DNA from 2 places in the Cellulomonas sp. NPDC089187 genome. Region 1 is predicted to be linked to the other one. Evidence: riboswitches for the same ligand, from Rfam matches in the RefSeq annotation. Region 1 holds a riboswitch; the other holds the start of a gene.

Region 1 (3,393 bases):
CACGCACGCTGAACGCGACCTCCGACAAGTGATGCCGCGGGCGCAGCTCCTCACGGCGGCGTCCAGCCCGCAGCAGCCACCAGGGCAACGTGGCGACCGTGATCAGCAGCAGCGTGCCCAGAATGCCGCCGGATCGCAGGACGACAGCCAGCGCGACGAAGGCGATCGTCCCCGTCCACAGCCACGCGAGCGCGGTCCAGGCATGACGTCGTCTCCGGCGGATGTCGGCGAAGGTGGCGTCAAGCCCGGAACGGACATCCGCGCGCAGGCGGACCACCAGCACGTCATTCACCGGACCATTCTCCCAGCGCCACGTTGGCCAGCGGAGCACAGCCGTGCAAATCCTCGGAAAGCGCCCTTTTCGCCAAGCCGCATCCTGAGATCGGTACTGTTCTTTGCGATGGAACCACACCTCAACACCCACGGAATGGCCACCAACGCACCCACCCGCAGTTGGCACTGGAGCCGGTGGCTCTGCATCGCGGGCTTCTGGGCGATGTTCGCTGTGATAGCGCCCTTTATCGGTTTCATGATCTACGTGAGCGGGGCATCCCCGGAGACGGCCGGATTCATGCCCCTCCTACTCATTCCGGCCTTCCCCGTGGTCACGGCAGGTGCCGCACTGTGCGGATTCGGGCTTGCGCTGGGCCACCGTGCCGGGCGCGAGCAGGCAGTGGTCTACACGCTGGGATGGATCACCGTGTCGGTGTGGGCACTGCTCATCCTCGGGTTCCTGTCGTTCCTCTGACCCATCACTCCCCCACCACCGGCCCGCACCCCGCCGCAGCCGTCGCCGCCAGCGCGTCGATCCCGTCCACCCCGGACCGTGGGTCGTCGACCACCGTCCAGCAGCCGTCCCGCACGTCGTACTCCGCCCGCGGCCCGCGCTCGGTCCACACCCGCAGCGCCTCGATCAGCCGGTCCACCGCCTCGACTGGTGTCCCGACGCCGACCGAGGCACGCAACGCACCGCCGGTGACCCCGAGCCGAGCCAGCAGCGGGTGCGCGCAGAACCGACCGTCGCGCACGCCGATCCCCCACTCGGCGGACAGATACGCGGCAACCAGCCCGGGGTCATCGTCACCGACCGTGAAGGCAACAACCCCGATGGGATCGGTGGAGTCGGGCCACAGGCGCAGCACCCGGACACCCGGGATGGTGGACAGTCCGTCGAGCAGGCGGCGGCGCAGCGCCTCCTCGTGCTCGACCAGCGCCCCGTCGGGTAGCGCGGCGAGCTCCTGGCAGGCGGCGGCCAGAGCGACGGCACCGAGCACATTCGGCGACCCGGCCTCATGGCGTGCGGGTGCGGGCTGCCAGAGCGTGCGGTCGGTGCGGACGTCCCGCACCGCGCCACCACCGGCAAGGTACGGGGTCCCGGAGTCGAGCCAGTCACGCCGCCCGATCAGCGCACCCGCCCCGAAGGGCGCGTAGGTCTTGTGCCCGGAGAACGCCACGTAGTCGACACCGGTGTCCGCGAGCGAGAACCGCCGGTGCGGAACCAGCTGCGCGCCGTCAACCAGCACCCGGGCACCGGCCGCGTGCGCGAGGTCGACTACCCGGTCCAGCGGCAGGCTCTCGCCGGTGACGTTGGACGCGCCGGTGAGCGTGACCAGGGCGTACGGTCCGCGGGCGAGTTCGGCGCGCAGCAGATCGAGGGTGCCAGCCACGGTGTCGGCGCTCGTCAGGACGGTGGCGCGTCGACGGTCATCACCCACGGAGTGCACCCAGGGCAACAGGTTCGCGTGGTGTTCGCAGTCCAGGACCAGCACCCGTCCGGGCACGCAGCCGGCGAGCAGGTTGAGTGCGTCGGTGGTGTTGCGGACGATCACCGCCACGTCGTCCTCCCGTGCCCTGACAAAGTCCGCGATGGTGCGGCGTGAGGTCTCGTAGAGCGCTGTCGACACCTGCGAGAGATACCCGGCACCGCGGTGCACGGAGGCGTAGAGCGGCAGCACCTCGTTCACCCGGTCGGCCACGGCGGTGAGGGCGGGTGCGGAGGCGGCGTAGTCGAGGTTGGCATAGGGCACCGTGCGCCCGTCGACCAGCGGCACGGGGGTGTCACCGCCGACCACAGGCAGCAGGGCACCAGTGCGGGACAGGGTGGGTGCGGACATACGGACCTCCGGACAGTGGAGGGGCCCTGAGCCAGGGGATCCCCCGCGCTTGCCCGTCGTCGGTCGGCGACGGGCCAGGTCGTCACCCGGGGCACCCCGCCGCGGAGGGAGGGTTGCCGGCCAGCAAGCCGGGGCTACGCGCTGGCACTCGTGACCTGAGCCGAGGATGAACCGGCGATGTCGCGGTCGTCAACAGGCGCCCACACTGCGGTCGGTTCTGGCGTTCTGCCCGATCCGGTGACTAGGGTCGCGGCACACCATCCAGAGCGGCCGAGAGATCTGGCTCGATGACGCCGCAGCAACCCAGGCCACACCGGCCCAGGGTGCTACCGCCAGGACCGATGGAGGAGCGATGACCGAAGCACCCCTGCCCTACCGCCTGCTCACCGGGCCCGACGACCGGTCGTTCTGCGAGCGGGTCAGCGCCGCACTCGCCGACGGATACCAGCTGTACGGCAGCCCGGCGGCGACCTTCGACGGGGAGCAGGTGATCGTGGCCCAGGCCGTGGTGCTGCCCGCCGCCGAGACCCGGGTGCGTCCGCTGTGAGCGCGGGCTACGCGGGCGATCTGACCCGCAGGACCCGAGTGCGCGACTGGTCGACGTCCGCACCGACGGGGAGTGGCGCAGCATCGGGGTGCCGGATCTGCCGGACCGAGTGAGCTTTGTCGAGTGGGTGGACGGCGTGGGTCGACAGAACCCCGAGTTCGTCACGCAGGTCGAGGCAGCACAGGCCGGTGGGCCGGTGGTCTTCCTGTGCCGCTCCGGCGTGCGCTCAATCGCCGCCGCCAGCACCGCCACCGCCGCGGGCATCGGACCGTCGTACAACGTGCTGACCGGGTTCGAGGGAGATGTCGGCCCGGACGGCGCGCGCGGCCACTGGGGATGGCGTGCGGACGGCCTGCCCTGGCGGACCTGGTGACCGCGCCCGGCCCTGGTGACTGGCAGGACGGACTCCTCCCCCGCGACGACCTACGACCGGACACCCTGGCGGTGCGCGGCGGCACGGTCCGCACCGGGTTCCAGGAGACGTCCGAGGCGCTGTTCCTGACCCAGGGCTATGTCTACGACCGCGCCGCCGACGCCGAGGCGGCCTTCGCCGGGGAGTCCGACCGGTTCCTGTACTCCCGCTATGGCAACCCGACGGTCAGCACCTTCGAGGAGCGCCTGCGACTGCTGGAGGGCGCGGAGGCCTGCTACGCCACCGCCTCCGGGATGAGTGCGGTGTTCACCGCCCTCGCCGCGCTGGTCAGCTCAGGTTCACGGGTGGTGGCCGCCCGG
Region 2 (3,393 bases), 420 kb from region 1:
TGCACGTCATGCGGCACGTGGAACAGCGAGGTCGAGGTGCCGACTGCGGTCTGCTCGGCACCCAGACCCTCCAGCCGCTCCAGGGTGGTCAGTGCGGCGTCCAGGTCGGCGCGCCAGATGTTGTGCCCGTCGATGACGCCACCGACTAGCACCTTGTCCCCCAGCGCGGTGCGAGTGGCGTCGGAGACGATCGGCAGGGTGCCGCGGACCAGGTCCAGGGCGATGCCGTCAACGCTGGACGCCGCCAGCACGTCCAGCGCGCCGCGCAGCTCACCGTACGGGGCGGCGACCAACAGGGCCGGACGGTCCTGCGCCTCGCCGAGCACCTGGTACGCGTGCTCGGTGGCGGCCAGGAGCCGGTCGGCATCGACACCGGTGGAGTCGGAGACCAGTGCGGGCTCATCCAGCTGCACCCAGGTGGCACCCGCGGCGCGGAACGCCGTCAGCAGCTCGACGTAGACGGCCAGCACGTCGTCCAGGCGGTCGATGGGGGCGGTGCCGTCGGTGCTCTTGGCCAGCGCGAGGAACGTCACCGGGCCGACGATGACCGGGCGGGTCAGCACCCCCTCGGCCAGGCCCTCGGCGAACTCCCGCACCGGACGGTCGGAGGAGTAGGAGAACACCGTGTCCGCGCCGATCTCCGGCACCAGGTAGTGGTAGTTGGAGTCGAACCACTTGGTCATCTCCAGCGGCAGGTCATCCCCCCGGCCGCGCGCCACAGTGGAGTACCCGGCCAGGTCCAGCCCGCCGTCGGCGTCACGCAGATCGGCGAACCGCTCCGGCACCGCACCGAGCACGACGGCGGCGTCCAGCACCTGGTCGTAGAAGGAGAACGCGCTCGGGATGGCGGGCAGCGTGGTGCTCAGACCCAGCTCGGCGAGGCGGGTGCGGGTGCGGCGGCGCAGGTCGGCGGCGGTTGCCTCGACCTCCTCCGCAGTGGAACGGCCGGCCCAGAAGGACTCGATGGCCTTCTTGAGCTCACGCCGGGGCCCGATGCGCGGGTAGCCCAGGACGATGCCGGCGGGGAACGGGTGGGTGTGGGTCATCTCTCGCCTCAGCTGGTGGGAACGGGAACAGGAAGGGTGGCCACCCGGGTGCGGGGTGCGCCGGAGCCGCCGAGTCCGACGCCGTCGATCAGGTCGAGGGCCGGTCCGGCGTTGTTGAAGGTGTAGAGGTGGACGCCGGGGGCGCCGCCGTCGAGCACGGCATTGACCAGGTCGACACCCAGGCGGGTGCCGGCGCGGTGCCGGGCGGCGGTCTCGGTCTCCGGATCGAAGGCGTCCAGGGTGGCCAGCACGTGCTCGGGCACCTCGACGCCGGTGAGCTGCTGGACGCGGCGCAGCCGGGCCGGGTCGGTCATCGGGATGATGCCGGGCACGATCGGGATGGTCACCCCGGCGTCGCGGGCCAGCGCCACCAGCTCCAGGTAGGACGGTGCGTCGTAGAACAGCTGAGTGATGGCGAAGTCTGCACCGGCGGCCTGCTTGGCGAGCAGTGCGGCGATGTCCTGCTCCCGGCTGCTGCCCGCACCGGCATTACCCCGGGGGAACGCGGCGACCGCGACCGACAGCGGTCGCACTGTGGCCCGGACCGCCTGCGCGGGGCTGGACGCACACCGCTCGGCCTCGATCCGGCGCAGCAGACCGACCAGGGCGCTCGCGGTGGGCAGCCCCTCGGGGTGTGCCTGCCAGGAGCCGTCCGCCGGCGGGTCGCCGCGCAGCGCCAAGAAGGCTCGCACCCCCTCGTCCAGGAACTCACCCACGGTGTCCGCCAACTCCTGGGTGGAGGTGCCGACGCAGGTTAGGTGCGCGATCGGGGTCAGCGAGGTCTCGCGCAGTAGTCGGCGGACCAGGGTGCGGGTGGTGGTGCGGGTCGATCCGCTGGCCCCGTAGGTCACCGACACGAAGTCCGGCCGCACCTCGGCCAGCGCCTGCACGGTGGCCCAGAGCTTGGGTGCGGCGTGGGGATTGCGCGGCGGGTACAGCTCGAAGGACACCGTGGGTCGGTCGACCGCGCCGAGCCCGTCGGTGACGGCAGGTGCCGGACAGTCGCCGGGGGTGCTGCTGACGCTCATTCGTCGCTCCATCGGTCCTGGCGGAAGCACCCGCACCCGCTCGCGCGGGGGGTTGCTGCGACGTCGACGAGCCAGGTCTCTCGGTCGCTCTGGATGGGTTGGCTCAACGTAGGTCGGGCCTCAGACGCCTGGCAAGCATCCTTGACGTGTCAGGGCGGTGGTGCCTCAGCGCAGGACGGCCCCGAGCTCGTCGGCGGGAAGGCGTTCGGTGGGCTCACCCGGTGCCCGCCCGGACAACCAGATCACCGCCGCCCCGGACAGCACCACCAGCACGACCCCGCCCACCATCCACCCGGTGAGCCGGTCGCCGAGCAGCGCCGCACCGACCAACGCGCCCATCACCGGGTCGACCGCGAACAGCGTCCCGGCCACCCGCGGTGAGGTCAGCCGCACCGCCAGAAAGTCCAGGCTGAACGCCAGCGCCACCCCGAGCAGCCCGGAGCCGGCCAACGGCAGTAGGTCCCCGGACTGCACCAGCGGTACCGCGGGCACCGAGAATGGCGCGAGCACCACCGCCCCCACCGTCACGGATAGCGCCAGTCCGCCCAGTCCGGCGTCGTCGTCCCCGACCCGACCGGCCAGCACCGTGTACCCGCCGAAGGCGGCGGCCGCCCCGAGCCCGGCAAGCACCCCGACCGGATCGAGACCGCCCTGCGGCCCGGCGACGAGTGCGACCCCGATCAGCGTCAGCGCGGGGAGCAGACGTTGGGCACCGCGGGCACCCACCGCCGCGACGGCCAGCGGTCCGCAGAACTCCAGGGTGACTGCGACGCCCAGCGGGATGCGCTGGACCGCGTGGTAGGACAGCACGTTCATCGCCGCCATGGCGACGCCGTAGAGCACGATGCCGAACCAAGCCGACCGGCTACGACCGCGCAGCCGGGGGCGGGTCAGTAGGAGCAGGACGGCGGCGGCGATGGTCATCCGGAAGCCGGAGACCGCGGGGATCGGGAGCCGCCCGAAGAGTCCCTCGGCCAGGGCCGCCGACAGTTGGATGCCTGCGGAGCCGATCAGCACGCAGCCGGTGGCGATCAGCGCGCTGTGGCGCGGGGTGGAGCGCATGGGGATGTCCTCACGATGAGAGTCGGCGGGTTATGAGGGCAGCACCGGAGGCCCTGCGCGATGGACGCAGGGGCGAGGGTGCGGCCTCAGACCGCCGAGGGGCCGCGGCGCGCTGAGCAGCCGAGGAAGCTCATCGGGTCCATGCCGGGGACTGTACGCCCTGAGCCGCGGCACCCAGTGGCGGTTGATCCGATGAAGGTCGCCCGTGCGTCAACCCAGCGCGGCCGGGCTGGCGGCGCTCAGGTCCGGGCCAGCAC

Evidence for each region. A riboswitch is a leader RNA that binds a small molecule or an ion and turns the genes downstream of it on or off. The one in region 1 is predicted to bind S-adenosylmethionine.
Region 2: another riboswitch for S-adenosylmethionine. It lies ahead of AB0N78_RS13820 (methylenetetrahydrofolate reductase); the one in region 1 lies ahead of AB0N78_RS11910 (aminotransferase class V-fold PLP-dependent enzyme).

What each region holds. Positions count from the first base shown of each region.
Region 1 covers NZ_JBFBHI010000004.1:145,529-148,921, forward strand. The annotation lists gene AB0N78_RS11900 (hypothetical protein) at 1-292, opposite strand, end outside; gene AB0N78_RS11905 (hypothetical protein) at 428-748, shown strand; gene AB0N78_RS11910 (aminotransferase class V-fold PLP-dependent enzyme) at 753-2,114, opposite strand; SAM riboswitch class IV at 2,155-2,270, opposite strand; SAM riboswitch class I at 2,369-2,462, shown strand; partial or broken gene AB0N78_RS11915 (DUF1737 domain-containing protein) at 2,467-2,637, shown strand; gene AB0N78_RS11920 (hypothetical protein) at 2,750-3,034, shown strand; gene AB0N78_RS11925 (O-succinylhomoserine sulfhydrylase) at 3,031-3,393, shown strand, end outside.
Region 2 covers NZ_JBFBHI010000004.1:564,340-567,732, forward strand. The annotation lists gene metE (5-methyltetrahydropteroyltriglutamate--homocysteine S-methyltransferase) at 1-1,046, opposite strand, end outside; gene AB0N78_RS13820 (methylenetetrahydrofolate reductase) at 1,055-2,074, opposite strand; SAM riboswitch class I at 2,080-2,174, opposite strand; gene AB0N78_RS13825 (EamA family transporter) at 2,240-3,136, opposite strand; gene AB0N78_RS13830 (DNA-3-methyladenine glycosylase I) at 3,376-3,393, opposite strand, start outside.